4 regions of the Streptomyces sp. NPDC025651 genome follow, and region 1 is predicted to be linked to each of the others. Evidence: riboswitches for the same ligand, from Rfam matches in the RefSeq annotation. Region 1 holds a riboswitch; each other region holds the start of a gene.

Region 1 (4,169 bases):
CACAAGTCCTCCGGCAGGACTCAGGCCGCGTACTTCATGAACCACGGGGGCCGCTGGAGCGCCGACGGCCGGACGCTGCCGCCCGCGCTGGACATCGAGCACAACCCGTACGGCAAGAAGAAGTGCTACGGGCTCGGCAGGACCAGGATGGTCAACTGGATCCAGTCCTTCAGCAACGAGGTCAAGCGGCAGACGGGCCGCCGCCCGGTGATCTACACGACCACCAAGTGGTGGAACGACTGCACCGGCGGCAGCCGGGCCTTCGCGTCGAACCACGCCCTGTGGCTCGCGCGCTGGTCGTCGTCGACCGGGTCGCTGCCCAGGGGCTGGTCGTACTGGACGTTCTGGCAGTACGACAACGGCGGCGGACTGCCGGGTGACCAGAATCTCTTCAACGGCTCGACGAACCAGTTGAAGCGGTTCGCCCGGGGGTAGGCGCAGCAGGGCGGAGGCCGACACTCCGCCCAGATTCCGGGCCCCGCGCCGTCACTCCGTACGATCTTCGTCAGGCACCTGATGAATGCGGAGTGACGGCGCTCCGCTTCGGGTCACTGCACGGCCCGACCCAGTTCACTTTCCGTTCACCCAGGTTGCCTACGTTCCACATGCCACTGACGTCCAACAGAAGCCTGGGTAAATGGAACACATCACGCTTCTCCTCGGGATCGTGATCGTTACCGCTCTCGTGTTCGATTTCACGAACGGTTTCCACGACACTGCCAACGCGATGGCGACGACCATCTCGACCGGCGCTCTGAAGCCCAAGACGGCGGTGGCCATGTCCGCCGTGCTCAACCTCGTCGGCGCCTTCCTCTCCGTCGAAGTCGCCAAGACGATCTCCGGCGGCATCGTCAACGAGGACGGCCTCAAGACAGAGGTCATCTTCGCCGCGCTCGTCGGCGCGATCCTCTGGAATCTGCTGACCTGGCTGGTGGGCCTGCCCTCCAGCTCCTCCCACGCTCTCTTCGGCGGCCTCATCGGCGCCGCGGTCATGTCGATGGGCTGGTCGTCGATCAACGGCGGCACGGTCGTCACCAAGGTCCTGCTGCCCGCCATAGCGGCGCCCCTCGTGGCGGGTCTCGCCGCGATGCTGGCCACGCGCCTGACGTACCGCATCGGCCGCAACACCGACACCAAGGCGACCGCCAAGGGCTACCGCGCGGGCCAGATCGCCTCCGCGGGCCTCGTCTCGCTCGCCCACGGCACGAACGACGCGCAGAAGACCATGGGCATCATCACGCTCGCCCTGGTCACCGGCGGTGTCCTCAACCCCGGCGCGAACCCCCCGATGTGGGTCATCGTCTCGGCCGGCGTGGCCATCGCGCTCGGCACCTACCTCGGCGGCTGGCGCATCATCCGCACCATGGGCAAGGGCCTCACCGACCTCCAGCCGCAGCAGGGCTTCGCCGCCCAGACCAGCGCCGCGACGGTCATCCTGGCCTCCTCGCACCTGGGCTTCTCGCTCTCCACCACCCAGTCCTGCTCCGGCGCCGTGATGGGCGCGGGCCTCGGCCGCAAGGGCGGCGTCGTCCGCTGGTCGACCGCGACCCGGATGTTCGTGGCGTGGGGCCTGACCCTGCCGGCCGCCGGTCTGGTCGGCGCGGGCGCCGAGTTCCTCACCAAGCAGGGCTCCTGGGGCATCGCGGTCACCGCCGCGATCCTGGTCGGCGGCTCGGCCGTGATCTGGGCGCTCTCGCGGCGCAACGCGATCGACCACACCAACGTCACCGACGACGAGATCCGCCACGACGACACCAAGGGCGCCGAGCCCGCGGGCGTCGTGACCACCGCCATCGCCGCCGTGACGCCGCCCCCGGCGGGCGCGATGGCGACCGCGGGCGCCGCCTCCGACGACCCGGTCAAGGCCGCCACGGCCCCGACCACGACCACGACCGGCGCCATGGCGGACCCCGCCAGGCCCGCGACGGTGTAAGGACAGATCAGCATGAGCATCGACTGGGCAGCTCTCGGCTCCGTCTTCGGAGTCAGCCTCGCGGTGACGGTGGCCCTGGTGGGCCTGTTCACCCTCGGCATCGTCGGCCTCTCGAAGCAGGAGACGGCGTCGGCCTCCGGCGGCGGCTCCGCGGCCCTGGCCCGCACCGGCGCGTACGCCTGCTTCGCGCTGTGCGCGGCGGCCGTCGCGTACGGGATCTATCTGATCGTCGCCTGACGACCGGAGTCTTCGGTGGGGCGCGGGGCGTGCGAACGCCTCGCGCCCCACTGCCGTGTGTGGGGCTCCGCACACTCTCCCGCCGCAGGTCAACGGCGAGTTGACGGGCGTTCGCGGGGCGTGGTGGACTGCCGGGGCCAACTACGGCGGCAGAAGAGGAAGCCGGTGCGAATCCGGCGCGGTCCCGCCACTGTCATCGGGGAGACGCTCCCCGCAAGCCAGGAACTCTCGCCGCCGCATCACGTCGAACCAGGGCGCGGACACCCTGAGTGAGGACACATCGCCATGCTCGGCCGCCCGGTGCCGTTCCCCTTCCTGAGTACGAGTTCTCTCCTCAGTACGGCTGCGGGCTGAGCCCATGAGTGCCGATCGCGACTTCGCGTACGGCGCCGCCGTCGGCCTCATCGGCGACCTGCTGCTCGGCGATCCCCGCCGGGGACATCCGGTCGCCGCGTTCGGGCGTGCGGCGGGTGCCGTCGAGCGGGTGCTGTGGCGCGACCACCGCGGGTGGGGCGCGCTGCACGCCGTGGTGTGTGCCGGGGGTGCGGCGGGTGCCGCCGCCCTCGCTTCTTCTCTCGTACGCCGCTCACGTGCCGGATCCGTCGCGCTGACCGCCGCCGCGACCTGGGCCGTGGTCGGCGGGACCTCGCTCGGGCGTGAGGCGCGGGCCATCGGCGGCGCCCTCGAGGCCGGGGACGTCGAGGTCGCGCGGGAGCGGCTGCCGCATCTGTGCGGGCGGGATCCTCAGGCGCTCGACGCGGACGGGATCGCGCGGGCCGTGGTCGAGTCCGTCGCCGAGAACACGTCCGACGCCGTGGTGGGGGCGCTGGTGTGGGGGGCCGTCGGCGGGGTGCCGGGACTCGTCGCCTTCCGCGCCGTCAACACGCTCGACGCGATGGTCGGACACAAGTCGCCCAAGTACCGGCGGTACGGGTGGGCTTCCGCCCGCGCCGACGACGTCTTGGGGTGGCCGGGGGCGCGGCTCACCGCCGTGCTGGCCGTTCTCGCGGGGGATTCGCCCTCGGGGGCGGTGCGGGCCTGGCGTGCGGATGCGCACAAGCACCCCAGCCCCAACGCGGGGCCCGTCGAGGCGTCCTTCGCGGGGGCGTTGGGCGTACGGCTGGGTGGGACCCTCTCGTACGCGGGGCGGGTGGAGCATCGCCCCGTCCTCAACGGCGCCTTGGGACGGGACGTACGGGTCGGGGACATCGAGCGGGCCGTGCGGCTCTCTCGGCGGGTCGGCTGGCTGGCGCTGGGGGTCGCGGTGGCGGCCGCCCGGCGGAAACGGAGAGACGCATGAGTGGCGGACTTCTGGTCGCCGGGACCACCTCTGACGCCGGGAAGAGTGTGGTCACCGCCGGCATCTGCCGGTGGCTGGCCCGCAAGGGTGTGTCCGTCGCGCCGTTCAAGGCGCAGAACATGTCCCTCAACTCCTTCGTCACGCGCGAAGGGGCCGAGATCGGGCGGGCGCAGGCCATGCAGGCGCAGGCCGCCCGCGTCGAGCCGAGCGCGCTGATGAATCCCGTGCTGCTCAAGCCGGGCAGCGACCGGTCGAGTCAGGTCGTGCTCATGGGCAAGCCCGTGGGCGAGATGAGCGCGCGCGGGTACCACGGGGGGCGCCAGGCGGCGCTGCTCGACACCGTCGTGGGATGCCTGGAGGAGCTTCGGGGCAGCTATGACGCCGTGATCTGTGAGGGCGCGGGCAGTCCCGCCGAGATCAATCTGCGGCGTACCGACATCGTGAACATGGGGATCGCGCGCGCCGCCCGCTTCCCCGTGCTCGTGGTCGGGGACATCGACCGGGGTGGGGTCTTCGCCTCGTTCTTCGGGACGACCGCGCTGCTCGCCGCCGAGGACCAGGAGCTGGTCGCCGGGTACCTGGTGAACAAGTTCCGGGGCGACGTGTCGCTGCTCGAACCCGGGCTCGACATGCTGCACGGCCTCACCGGGCGGCGCACGTTCGGCGTGCTGCCGTTCCAGCACGGCCTCGGCATCGACG
Region 2 (4,169 bases), on a different contig from region 1:
CCCTTCATGCGCGCCTACACCGAACTGCTCGTGCGCACCTGCCACCGGCGCGGCGCCCATGCCATCGGCGGCATGGCCGCCCACGTGCCGGGCAGGGACCCGGCCGTCAACGAGGCCGTGTTCGCGAAGGTGCGGCTCGACAAGGAGCGCGAGGCCGAGGACGGCTTCGACGGCTCCTGGGTCGCCCACCCCGGCCTGGTGCCCGTGTGCCGGGAGGTCTTCGACGCCGTCCTCGGCACGAGAGCCCACCAACTCGACCGGGGCAGGGACGACGTGGAGGTCACGGCCCAGGACCTGCTGTCGGTGCGGCGCGTCAGCGGGCCGCCGACCCCCGAGGGCGTGCGCGCCAACATCGCCGTTGCGCTCGGTTACTTCGCCGCCTGGCTGCGCGGGCAGGGCGCCGTCGCCCTGGACGGGCTGATGGAGGACGCGGCCACCGCGGAGATCGCCCGCGTGCAGGTCTGGCAGTGGCTGCGGCACCGCGTCATCGACCGCGAAACGGTACGGCGTCTGCTCGACGACGAGCTCGCCGCCCTGGGCGCCGCCTACCCGTGGGCGCCCCTCGACGACATCCGCGCGCTCTTCGAACACACCGCCCTCAGCGGCGAGTTGCCGCTGTTCTTCACCCCCGATGCCTACTCCCGGCACCTCGTGCGGCAGGCGGAGGCACCGGCATGAGCGAGAGCATTCGACGCGTCGGCGTGGTCGGCGGCGGGCAGATGGGCGCGGGCATAGCCGAGGTGTGCGCGCGAGCGGGCCTGGACACCGTGGTGTGCGAGGCGGACGCCGTGGCCGCCCTCGCGGCACGCGACCGGGTCGAGGCCTCCCTGGAGCGCGCCGTGCGGCGCGGCAAGCTGGCCGGGGACGCGGCGCGCGGCGCGCTCGCCCGCATGACGTTCACCGGCAGTCTGGAGGACCTGGCCGACCGCCAGCTGGTCGTCGAGGCCGTCGTGGAGAACCAGGACGCCAAGACCGAGGTCTTCGCCGCCCTCGACAAGATCGTCGAGGACCCGGAGGCGATCCTCGCGACCAACACCTCCTCGCTCCCCGTGATGCGGCTCGGCATGGCGACCACCCGCGCGGACCGGGTCGTGGGCCTGCACTTCTTCAACCCCGTGCCGGTGCTGCCGCTGGTGGAGCTCGTCACCTCCCTGCACACCGCGCCCGCAACGGCCCGCCGCGCCGAGGAGTTCGCCGCGGCGACGCTGGGCAAGAGCGTCATCCGCTCCCGCGACCGCTCGGGCTTCGTCGTCAACGCCCTGCTGATCCCGTACCTCCTGTCGGCGATCCGCATGGCGGAGTCCGGCTTCGCCACCGCCGAGGACATCGACACCGGCATGGAACTGGGCTGCGCCCACCCGCTGGGCCCGCTGAAGCTCGCGGACCTGATCGGCCTGGACACCGTCGTCTCGATCGCCGAATCGCTGTACGACGAGTTCCGCGAACCGCTGTACGCCCCGCCGCCACTGCTGCAACGGATGGTGGAGGCAGGGCTGTTGGGCCGGAAGTCGGGACGCGGATTCCATGCGTACGGCGAGGACTGACGTCGCGTACGCCACAAGCTGACGTCGTCACGTGCGGCGATGTCCGATAGGCTGATCCACGCAGCTGGTTCGCCCCGTCAGCCAGGCGGGAGGCGTCGCAAGAGGGAACCCGGTGGGAATCCGGGACTGCCCCGCAGCGGTGAGCGGGAACGACCGCCGTCATACGCACTGGGTCCGACAGACAGGACCTGGGAAGCGACGGCCACTAGGTGTCTCGTACGACGAGACGTGCCCGCGAGTCCGAAGACCTGCCAACTGCCCGTGCACGGACCACCCGTGCGCGGACATCCCGGTGACCTCGTGGGCGGGTCGGCGTACATATCAGGCGGACGACCGCGCCTTGCCGCGCGAGGCCGTACCCGCCCGGTTCGTCACCCCTTCGCGCTCTCGTCCCGTCGCCGGGATCTCAGGGATTCATCTCGCGAAGGAGATCTCCGTGACCGGCAAGACCGCAGCCGCGGCAGCACGGGCCACCGTGTACGGCTACCCCCGCCAGGGCCAGAACCGCGAACTGAAGAAGGCCGTCGAGGGCTACTGGAAGGGCCGCGTCACCGCCGACGCCCTCCGGACGACCGCCGCCGAACTCCGCGGCGCCAACTGGCGGCAGCTGGCCGAGGCCGGCATCCACGAAGTGCCCACCGGGGACTTCTCGTACTACGACCACGTCCTGGACACCACCGTCATGGTGGGCGCCGTCCCCGCGCGCCACCGCGCCGCCGTCGACACCGACGCCCTGGACGGCTACTTCGCCATGGCCCGCGGCACCCAGGACGTGGCGCCGCTGGAAATGACCAAGTGGTTCGACACCAACTACCACTACCTCGTCCCCGAGTTGGGCCCGGACACGGTGTTCACGGCCGACTCCACCAAGCAGGTCGCCGAGCTCAGGGAGGCCCTCGCCCTCGGCCTGGCCGCACGGCCCGTCCTGGTCGGCCCGGTCACCTACCTCCTGCTCGCCAAACCCGCCCCGGGCGTCGCCGCCGACTTCGACCCGCTCACCCTCCTGGACCGGATCCTGCCGGTGTACGCCGAGGTCCTCGCCGACCTGCGCGCGGCGGGCGCGGAGTGGGTCCAGCTGGACGAGCCCGCCCTCGTCCAGGACCGCACCCCGGCCGAACTGAACGCCGCCGCGCGCGCCTACCGCGACCTCGGCGCCCTCACCGACCGGTCGAAGCTGCTGGTGGCGACGTACTTCGGGCGGCTCGGCGACGCGCTGCCCGTCCTCGCCAAGGCTCCGGTCGAAGGCCTCGCTCTCGACTTCACCGAGGCCGGCACCGCCAACCTGGACGCCCTGGCCGAAGTCGGCGGACTCCCCGACAAGCGGCTGGTCGCCGGCGTGGTCAACGGCCGCAACATCTGGGTCAACGACCTGGAGAAGTCCCTGTCCACCCTCGGCACCCTGCTCGGCCTCGCCGACCGGGTCGACGTGTCGGCGTCCTGCTCCCTGCTGCACGTGCCCCTCGACGCCACGGCGGAGCGGGACATCGAGCCGCAGATCCTGCGCTGGCTCGCCTTCGCCCGCCAGAAGACCACCGAGATCGTCACCCTCGCCAAGGGCCTTGCCCAGGGCACCGACACGATCGCCGCCGAACTGGCCGCCAACCGCGCCGACCTGGCTTCGCGCGCCGGCTCGCCGATCACCCGCGACCCCGCCGTGCGGGACCGCGCCGCCGCCGTCACCGAAGGCGACGCCCGCCGCTCCCAGCCGTACGCCGAACGGGCCGCGGCCCAGCGGGCCCACCTCGGCCTGCCCCTGCTGCCGACCACGACCATCGGGTCCTTCCCGCAGACCGGCGAACTGCGCACCGCCCGCGCCGACCTGCGCGCGGGCCGGATCGACACGGCCGGCTACGAGGAGCGCATCAGGGCCGAGATCCAGGAGGTGATCTCCTTCCAGGAGAAGGCCGGTCTGGACGTCCTCGTGCACGGCGAGGCCGAACGCAACGACATGGTCCAGTACTTCGCCGAACAGCTCACCGGCTACCTCGCCACGCAGCACGGCTGGGTCCAGTCCTACGGCACGCGCTACGTCCGCCCGCCGATCCTCGCGGGCGACATCTCCCGCCCGGAGCCCATGACGGTGCGCTGGACGACGTACGCCCAGTCCCTGACGGGCCGCCCGGTCAAGGGCATGCTCACCGGTCCCGTCACCATGCTCGCTTGGTCCTTCGTCCGCGACGACCAGCCGCTCGGCGACACCGCGCGCCAGGTCGCCCTCGCCCTGCGCGACGAGGTGAACGACCTGGAGGCGTCCGGGAGTTCGGTGATCCAGGTCGACGAGCCCGCCCTGCGCGAGACGCTGCCGCTGCGGGCTGCCGATCGCCCGGCCTATCTGGCGTGGGCCACGGAGGCCTTCCGGCTCAGCACCGGCGGCGTACGCCCGGACACACAGATCCACACCCACATGTGTTACGCCGAGTTCGGGGACATCGTCCAGGCCATCGACGACCTCGACGCCGACGTGATCAGCCTGGAGGCGGCCCGCTCCCACATGCAGGTCGCCCGTGAACTGGCCGCACACGGCTACCCGCGCGAGGCGGGACCCGGCGTCTACGACATCCACTCCCCACGCGTGCCGAGCGCGCGGGAAGCGGCCGAACTGCTGCGCGCGGGCCTGAAGGCGAT
Region 3 (4,169 bases), on a different contig from region 1:
GCTTAGATTTCCCGCACGTTAAGCATGGGATGAGTGAGGGAACGGAGCCGCGATATGTCAGATGCGCCTGAAGTGAACAGACCGGTGGTCACGCCGGTCCGTGTGGTCATCGCAGCCTGCCTTGTCGCACCCTTCGTGGCAATGCTCTGGGTGAGTTCGTACGCGAAGATCGAACCGACCTTCATAGGCATCCCGTTCTTCTACTGGTACCAGATGCTGTGGGTGCTCATCTCGACGGCGCTCACGATGACCGCCTACAAGCTGTGGCAGCGTGACCAGCGCGCCCGCAAGGAAGGTGCGCGGTCATGAACGACGGGGTCAACGGCGTCGCGCTCGGCGTCTTCATATTCTTCTTCGTCGCGGTCACCGTCATGGGCTTCCTCGCCGCCCGCTGGCGCAAGGCCGAGAACGACCAGAGCCTGGACGAATGGGGCCTGGGCGGACGGTCGTTCGGCACCTGGGTCACCTGGTTCCTGCTCGGCGGCGACCTCTACACCGCGTACACCTTCGTGGCCGTCCCCGCGGCCATCTACGCGGCGGGCGCGGCCGGCTTCTTCGCCGTGCCGTACACGATCCTCGTCTACCCGCTGATCTTCACCTTCCTGCCGCGCCTGTGGTCGGTCTCGCACAAGCACGGCTACGTGACCACCTCCGACTTCGTGCGCGGGCGCTTCGGCTCCAAGGGGCTCTCCCTCGCGGTCGCGGTCACCGGCATCCTCGCCACGATGCCCTACATCGCGCTCCAACTGGTCGGCATCCAGGCCGTCCTGGACGTCATGGGCATCGGCGGCGGCCCCGACACCAACTGGTTCATCAAGGACCTGCCGCTGCTGATCGCGTTCGCCGTGCTTGCCGCGTACACGTACTCGTCGGGCCTGCGCGCGCCCGCCCTGATCGCGTTCGTGAAGGACGGCCTGATCTATCTCGTCATCGCCGTCGCGATCATCTACATCCCGATCAAGCTGGGCGGCTTCGACGACATCTTCGCCAAGGCGGGCGAGGCGTTCGGCGTGGTCAACGAGGACACCGGCAAGCCGCGCGGCGCCCTCGCGCCGCCCGAGGCCGGGCAGTGGACGTACGCGACGCTCGCGCTCGGCTCGGCCCTCGCGCTGTTCATGTACCCGCACTCGATCACCGCGACGCTCTCCTCGAAGAACCGCAACGTGATCCGCCGCAACACCACGATCCTGCCGCTGTACTCGCTGATGCTGGGCCTGCTCGCGCTGCTCGGCTTCATGGCGATCGCGGCCGGGGTCAAGGTCGACAACGGCCAGCTGGCGATCCCGCAGCTCTTCGAGGACATGTTCCCCGACTGGTTCACGGGCGTGGCCTTCGCCGCGATCGGCATCGGCGCGCTCGTGCCCGCCGCCATCATGTCCATCGCGGCCGCGAACCTGTTCACCCGCAACATTTACAAGGACTTCATCAAGCCCGACGCGACGCCCGAGCAGGAGACCAAGATCTCCAAGCTGGTCTCGCTGATGGTGAAGGTGGGCGCCCTCGTCTTCGTCCTCGGCATGGACAAGACGGTCGCGATCAACTTCCAGCTCCTGGGCGGCATCTGGATCCTGCAGACGATGCCCGCGCTGGTCGGCGGCCTGTTCACCCGGTGGTTCCACCGCTGGGCGCTGCTCGCCGGATGGGCGGTCGGCATGGTCTACGGCACACTGGCCGCGTACGGCGTCGCCTCGCCCACGCAGAAGCACTTCGGCGGCTCCTCCGACACCATCCCCGGCATCGGTGAGATCGGCTACATCGGCCTGACCGCGTTCGTCCTGAACGTGATCGTGACGGTGGTCCTCACCTTCGTCCTGAAGGCGCTGAAGGCCCCCGAGGGCGTCGACGAGACCTCCCCCGAGGACTACACCGCGGACGCGGGCGACAAGGGCGTCTCGGTCGAGCTCCCCACGGTGGGCGCGGGCTCCGGCCACTGACCTCGCACCACCGCCGAAGGGCCGCCGGGAGGATCCGGCGGCCCTTCGCCGTGTGTACGGGAGTTGACGTTCCGTGGCCCGCACCGGGCGGGCGGCCCCTCGCGACCGACACAAGATGTGGGCCTGCTTCAGAAACCCGGCACAAGATGTATGCTCGTGCTCGCTGTCGTCGCAGGGGAATCCGGTGCAAGTCCGGAACTGTCCCGCAACGGTGTATGTGTACGTCTTTGTCGTACCCGCAAGTCCGAGGACCTGCCGACAGTGCGCCCGAGCCGCCCGGCCCGGGCGCCGACCGTCCGGGCCTCGTGGAATGGGCCGGTGGACGCGGTGAGCCGCCCTGCCCGGGTGCGCCCGTGTGTGCCGTCCCCCTCCCCAGGCCCAGAGCCGAGCGAGGGAGAGCCACGTGACCATCGCGCCTGCCGAACCTGCGTCAGCGAAGACCGCGCCGACCGACGAGGGTACCGACGGGCCAGGGACCGCGCTGCTGCGCACCCTGACCGACCTCACCGCCGACCTCCCCGACGCCGACCCGGGACGGGTCGCCGCCGCCGCGCTGCGCGGCCGGTCGGCGAACGCCGACGAGGCGGAGCTGCGGGAGCTCGCCACCGAGGCGGCCGCGGGGCTCATCTCCGAGGACCCGGCGTACTCGAAGCTCGCCGCGAGGCTCCTGTCGATCGGCATCCGCGAGGAGGCGGCCACGCAGGGCGTGCGCTCCTTCACCGACTCCATCGCGGTCGGCCACCGCGAGGGCCTGATCGCCGACCGCACCGCGTCCTTCGTGACCGAGCACGCGGCCCGCCTCGACGCCCTGGTGGACAACGCGCTCGCGGACGGCGCCGACTTCCGCTTCGGCTACTTCGGCCTGCGCACCCTGCACAGCCGCTACCTCCTGCGCCACCCGATCACCCGGCAGGTCATCGAGACCCCGCAGCACTTCATGCTGCGCGTGGCGAGCGGCCTCGCGGAGGACGGGAGCGCCCGCGCCGTGGACGAAGTCGCCGCGCTGTACGGCCTGATGAGCCGCCTGGACTACCTGCCGTCCTCGCCGACGCTGTTCAACTCCGGCACCCGGCACCCGCAGATGTCCTCCTGCTACCTCCTCGACTCCCCGCTGGACGAGCTCGACTCGATCTACGACCGCTACCACCAGGTCGCACGCCTGTCCAAGCACGCGGGCGGCATCGGGCTCTCGTACTCCCGCATCCGTTCCAGAGGCTCGCTGATCCGCGGCACGAACGGGCACTCCAACGGCATCGTGCCGTTCCTGAAGACCCTGGACGCCTCGGTCGCCGCCGTGAACCAGGGCGGGCGCCGCAAGGGCGCCGCCGCGGTCTACCTGGAGACCTGGCACTCCGACATCGAGGAGTTCCTGGAGCTGCGCGACAACACCGGTGAGGACGCGCGCCGCACCCACAACCTCAACCTGGCGCACTGGATCCCCGACGAGTTCATGCGCCGGGTCGCCGCCGACCAGGACTGGTCGCTGTTCTCGCCGGCCGACGTGCCCGAGCTCGTCGACCTGTGGGGCGAGGAGTTCGACGCCGCCTACCGCAGGGCCGAGGCCGCCGGGCTCGCCAAGAAGTCCATGCCGGCCCGCGACCTGTACGGCCGCATGATGCGCACCCTCGCGCAGACCGGCAACGGCTGGATGACCTTCAAGGACGCCGCCAACCGCACCGCCAACCAGACCGCGGAGCCCGGCCACACCGTCCACTCCTCCAACCTCTGCACGGAGATCCTGGAGGTGACGGACGACGGGGAGACGGCCGTCTGCAACCTCGGCTCGGTCAACCTCGGCGCCTTCGTGGTCGACGGGGACATCGACTGGGAGCGGCTCGACGAGACCGTCCGCACCGCGGTGACCTTCCTCGACCGCGTCGTGGACATCAACTTCTACCCGACCGAGCAGGCCGGGCGCTCCAACGCCAAGTGGCGTCCGGTGGGCCTGGGCGCCATGGGTCTGCAGGACGTCTTCTTCCAGCTGAAGCTGCCCTTCGACTCCCCCGAGGCCCGCGCCCTCTCGACGCGCATCGCCGAGCGCATCATGCTCGCGTCGTACGAGGCGTCCGCGGACCTCGCCGAGCGCAACGGCCCGCTGCCGGCCTGGGAGAAGACCCGCACCGCGCGCGGCGTCCTGCACCCCGACCACTACGGCGTCGAGCTGACCTGGCCGGAGCGCTGGGCGGCCCTGCGGGAGCGCATCGCCACCACCGGCATGCGCAACTCCCTGCTCCT
Region 4 (4,169 bases), on a different contig from region 1:
CCCAGGTCGTGGTCGAGCTTCGCGGCCTGGATGAGCGTCCAGATCTGCGCGCGGATCGCCGGCAGCTTCGCCGGGTCCATGGAGCTGATCTGGGCGTACTCGTCGAGGAGTTGCTCCAGGCGCGCGATGTCTCCGTAGGAGTCGGCGCGCGCCATCGGCGGCACCAGGTGGTCGATGAGCGTGGCGTGCACGCGGCGCTTGGCCTGGGTGCCCTCGCCCGGGTCGTTGACCAGGAAGGGGTAGACGAGGGGGAGGTCGCCGAGCGCGGCGTCCGGGCCGCAGGCGGCCGACAGGCCCGCGTTCTTGCCCGGCAGCCACTCCAGGTTGCCGTGCTTGCCGAGGTGGATCATCGCGTCGGCGCCGAAGCCGCCGTCCGCCGCGGACGCCGCGATCCAGCGGTAGGCCGCCAAGTAGTGGTGCGAGGGCGGCAGATCGGGGTCGTGGTAGATCGCGATCGGGTTCTCGCCGAAGCCGCGCGGCGGCTGGATGAGGATCAGGAGGTTCCCGCGGCGCAGGGCGGCGAGCACGATGTCGCCCTCCGGGTCGCCGCCGTCGCCCACCCGGGACTTGTCGAGGAACATCTCGCCGGGCGGCGGGCCCCAGTGCCGCTCGACGGACTCGCGCAGCTCCTCGGGGAGCGTCGCGTACCAGCGCTTGTAGTCGGCGGCGGGGATGCGCACCGGGTTGGCGGCGAGCTGCTCCTCGGTCAGCCAGTCCTGGTCGTGGCCGCCCGCGTCGATCAGCGCGCGGATCAGCTCGTCGCCGTCGCCGGAGACGAGACCGGGAATCTCCTCGGTGGCCCCGAAGTCGTAGCCCTCGCCGATGAGCCTGCGCAGGAGTGCCACGGCGGAGGCGGGGGTGTCCAGGCCCACCGCGTTGCCGATGCGGGAGTGCTTGGTCGGGTAGGCGGACAGGACGAGCGCGAGGCGCTTGTCGGCGGCCGGGATGTGCTTGAGGCGTGCGTGGCGCACGGCGATTCCGGCGACCCGGGCCGCGCGCTCGGCGTCGGCGACGTACGCGGGAAGGCCGTCCTCGTCGATCTCCTTGAAGGAGAAGGGGACGGTGATGAGGCGCCCGTCGAACTCCGGCACGGCGATCTGGCTCGCGGCGTCCAGCGGCGAGACGCCCTCGTCGTTCTCCTCCCAGGCCGAGCGCGACCCGGTCAGGCAGAGCGCCTGCAGGATCGGCACGTCCAGGGCGGTCAGCGCGCCCGCGTCCCACGACTCGTCGTCACCGCCCGCGGAGGCCTCGGCCGGCTTGGTGCCGCCGGCCGCGAGGACCGTGGTCACGATGGCGTCGGCGGCGCGCAGCTCCTCGATCAGCTCGGGCTCGGGGGCGCGCAGCGAGGCCACGTACAGCGGCAGGGGCCGGGCGCCCGCGTCCTCGATCGCGCCGCACAGGGCGTCCACGAACGCGGTGTTGCCGCTCATGTGGTGGGCGCGGTAGTAGAGCACCGCCACGGTCGGGCCGTCCGTGCCGTCGGCGCGGGCGGCACGCTCCAGCGGGCCCCAGGAGGGGGCGGCCGCGGGCGGCTCGAAGCCGTGGCCGGTGAGCAGCACGGTGTCGGAGAGGAAGCGGGCCAGCTGCTCCAGGTTGGCGGGGCCGCCGTGCGCGAGGTAGGCGTGCGCCTCGGCGGCGATGCCGACGGGCACGGTCGAGGAGGCCATCAGCTGGGCGTCGGGCGCCTGTTCACCGGTGAGCACGACGACCGGGAGGCCGCTCGCGGTGAGCTGGTCGAGGCCGTCCTGCCAGGCGCGGACGCCGCCCAGGAGGCGTACGACGACGAGGTCGACGCCGTCGAGCAGCGCGGGCAGCTCGTCGAGGGCCAGGCGGGAGGGGTTGGCGAACCGGTAGTCGACCGGGCCTCCCGCCGCGCGGGCGCTGAGCAGGTCGGTGTCGGAGGTCGACAGCAGCAGAAGCATGCGGGCGCAGGCCTTCCTCGGGGTGTCCGCGCCCCGGGTGGTCGTATGGACGGCAGGAGTTCCTGGCTCACCCCACGTCGGTGGGGCTCACAGTGGCGGGACCGCGCCGGATTCGCACCGGGCTTCCTCCTTCGGGTCCTGGTGGACCCACGCCGTCGCTGGCGTCGACGGACCTGGCGGTCCGCCGCCTGCATAGTAAGTCCTGCCCGCGGTCGGCGGTGCGGCCACCTGCCAGGACGGCCCGTCTCGGGAGGCGACCGGCCGGATCCGCGTGGGTATGCTCGCCGCCATGCCGCCCACCCGAGCAACATCCCCAAAACAGGGCGAACCTCCCATACGTGACCGGGGTGACGCCTGCCCCGGAGCCCTGCGCCTGCACCGTGCCGACGACGGCCGCCTCGCCCGACTCCGCCTGCCCGGCGGTCTTCTGACGTCCCGTCAGGCCGAGGTCCTGGCCACTGCCGCGGAGCGTCTGGCGGACGGCGGCCTCAGCATCACCTCGCGCGGCAACATCGAGCTGCGCGGCCTCGGCGAGAGCTGCGGCGGCGACCTCTCCGCGCTGCTCTCGGGGGCGGGCCTGCTCCCCTCCGAACGGCACGAACGCGTCCGCAACGTGGTGGCGTCACCGCTGGCGGGAATCGACCGACTCGGCCATGGCGACGTGCAGTTGTGGGCCCGTGAGCTGGACGGACTCCTGTGCTCCGAGGAGTGGACCGCGGAGCTCTCGGGGCGCTTCCTGTTCGCCCTGGACGACGGGCGCGGGGACGTCGTCGGGCTCGGCGGCGATGTGACCTTGATCGCAGAATCGGGTGGCACCGCGGTCGTCCGCATCGGGGGACTGGCGTTCCGGGTCGCCGCGGCCGACGCCCCCCGCGCCGCGCTCACCGCCGCGGGCGCCTTCCTCGCCGCCGCGACCGCCGCGGGCAACGGCGCCTGGCGGGCGTGGGAGCTGCCCCGCGAACAGCGCGTGGACCTCGCCGGAGCACTGGAGCGCGCGGGCATCGACGCCGAGCGCGCCGAGCCGTGGTCCGTCAGCCGTAGCGCCCCGCAGGTGCCCGGAGTCGTCGGCGACGCCGTCGTCGTCCACGCCCCCCTCGGCCGCGTCACCGCCGCCCAGTGGCGGGCGCTCCTGCCGCTGCCCGCCGACGAACTGCGCGTCACGCCGTGGCGCGGCTTCGTCGTCCCCGGCTTCGCCGACGAGGCCGCGGCCCGCGAGCGCCTCGCCGTACTCGCCGACGCCGGGCACATCACCGACGCCGACTCGCCCTGGCTGGGCGTCGGCGCCTGCACGGGGCGCCCCGGCTGCGCCAAGTCCCTCTCCGACGTCCGTGCCGACGCCGTCCCCGGCCTCGGCGGCCTGCCCGTCCACTGGTCCGGCTGCGAACGGCGCTGCGGGCACCCGTGGGGCGACTGGGTCGACGTCCTCGCCACCGGCGACGGGAGTTACGAGGTGACGGTGCGCAGGGCCGGCGAGGACCGGGCGCCCGTCACCGGCGGCACTCTGACCGAGCAGGTCACCACGGCACGTACCACCACAAAACCGACGGCACCGACGGCACCGACGGCAACAACGGCCACGAGATGAGCGAGAGCACTGTGTTCGACTACGAGAAGGACGGCGCGGCCATCTACCGCGAGTCCTTTGCCACCATCCGCGCGGAGGCGGACCTCGGCGGCCTGCCCGCCGACGTCAGCCAGGTCGCGGTGCGGATGATCCACGCCTGCGGGATGGTCGACCTCGTGCGCGACCTCGCCTACAGCCCGCGCGTGATCGCCGACGCCCGCAAGGCGCTGCGCGACGGCGCGCCGATCCTGTGCGACGCGAACATGGTCGCGAGCGGCGTCACGCGCAAGCGGCTGCCCGCCGACAACGACGTGATCTGCACGCTCGCCGACCCGTCCGTGCCCGACCTCGCGCAGCGCATGGGCACCACCCGCAGCGCCGCCGCCCTCGAACTGTGGCGCGACCGCCTCGAAGGCTCCGTCGTCGCCATCGGCAACGCGCCCACCGCACTCTTCCGCCTCCTGGAGATGATCGAGGAGGGCGCGCCGCGTCCGGCCGCCGTCCTCGGCATCCCGGTCGGCTTCGTCGGCGCCGCCGAGTCCAAGGACGCGCTCGCCGAGCACGCCTCCGGCCTGGAGTACCTGGTCGTACGGGGACGTCGCGGCGGCAGCGCGATGGCCGCGGCGGCGATCAACGCGATTGCGAGCGAGGCGGAGTGAACACCGAGAACACCCGGGGGAAGC

What was found. A riboswitch is a leader RNA that binds a small molecule or an ion and turns the genes downstream of it on or off. The one in region 1 is predicted to bind cobalamin.
Region 2: linked by a shared signal. The riboswitch ahead of metE (5-methyltetrahydropteroyltriglutamate--homocysteine S-methyltransferase) and the one ahead of ACZ4D5_RS07650 (cobalamin biosynthesis protein) in region 1 are both predicted to bind cobalamin.
Region 3: linked by a shared signal. The riboswitch ahead of ACZ4D5_RS20345 (ribonucleoside-diphosphate reductase subunit alpha) and the one ahead of ACZ4D5_RS07650 (cobalamin biosynthesis protein) in region 1 are both predicted to bind cobalamin.
Region 4: linked by a shared signal. The riboswitch ahead of cobN (cobaltochelatase subunit CobN) and the one ahead of ACZ4D5_RS07650 (cobalamin biosynthesis protein) in region 1 are both predicted to bind cobalamin.

Annotation. Positions count from the first base shown of each region.
Region 1 is NZ_JBVHLZ010000001.1:1,640,607-1,644,775, reverse strand. It holds gene ACZ4D5_RS07665 (lysozyme) at 1-435, shown strand, start outside; gene ACZ4D5_RS07660 (inorganic phosphate transporter) at 638-1,933, shown strand; gene ACZ4D5_RS07655 (hypothetical protein) at 1,946-2,170, shown strand; cobalamin riboswitch at 2,278-2,420, shown strand; gene ACZ4D5_RS07650 (cobalamin biosynthesis protein) at 2,529-3,470, shown strand; gene ACZ4D5_RS07645 (cobyric acid synthase) at 3,467-4,169, shown strand, end outside.
Region 2 is NZ_JBVHLZ010000003.1:135,796-139,964, reverse strand. It holds gene aceB (malate synthase A) at 1-678, shown strand, start outside; gene ACZ4D5_RS12865 (3-hydroxybutyryl-CoA dehydrogenase) at 675-1,544, shown strand; cobalamin riboswitch at 1,593-1,814, shown strand; gene metE (5-methyltetrahydropteroyltriglutamate--homocysteine S-methyltransferase) at 1,981-4,169, shown strand, end outside.
Region 3 is NZ_JBVHLZ010000005.1:215,811-219,979, reverse strand. It holds gene ACZ4D5_RS20355 (DUF3311 domain-containing protein) at 55-309, shown strand; gene mctP (monocarboxylate uptake permease MctP) at 306-1,934, shown strand; cobalamin riboswitch at 2,085-2,208, shown strand; gene ACZ4D5_RS20345 (ribonucleoside-diphosphate reductase subunit alpha) at 2,338-4,169, shown strand, end outside.
Region 4 is NZ_JBVHLZ010000017.1:118,436-122,604, forward strand. It holds gene cobN (cobaltochelatase subunit CobN) at 1-1,922, opposite strand, end outside; cobalamin riboswitch at 1,960-2,091, opposite strand; gene ACZ4D5_RS39785 (cobalamin biosynthesis protein CobG) at 2,212-3,507, shown strand; gene ACZ4D5_RS39790 (precorrin-8X methylmutase) at 3,504-4,145, shown strand.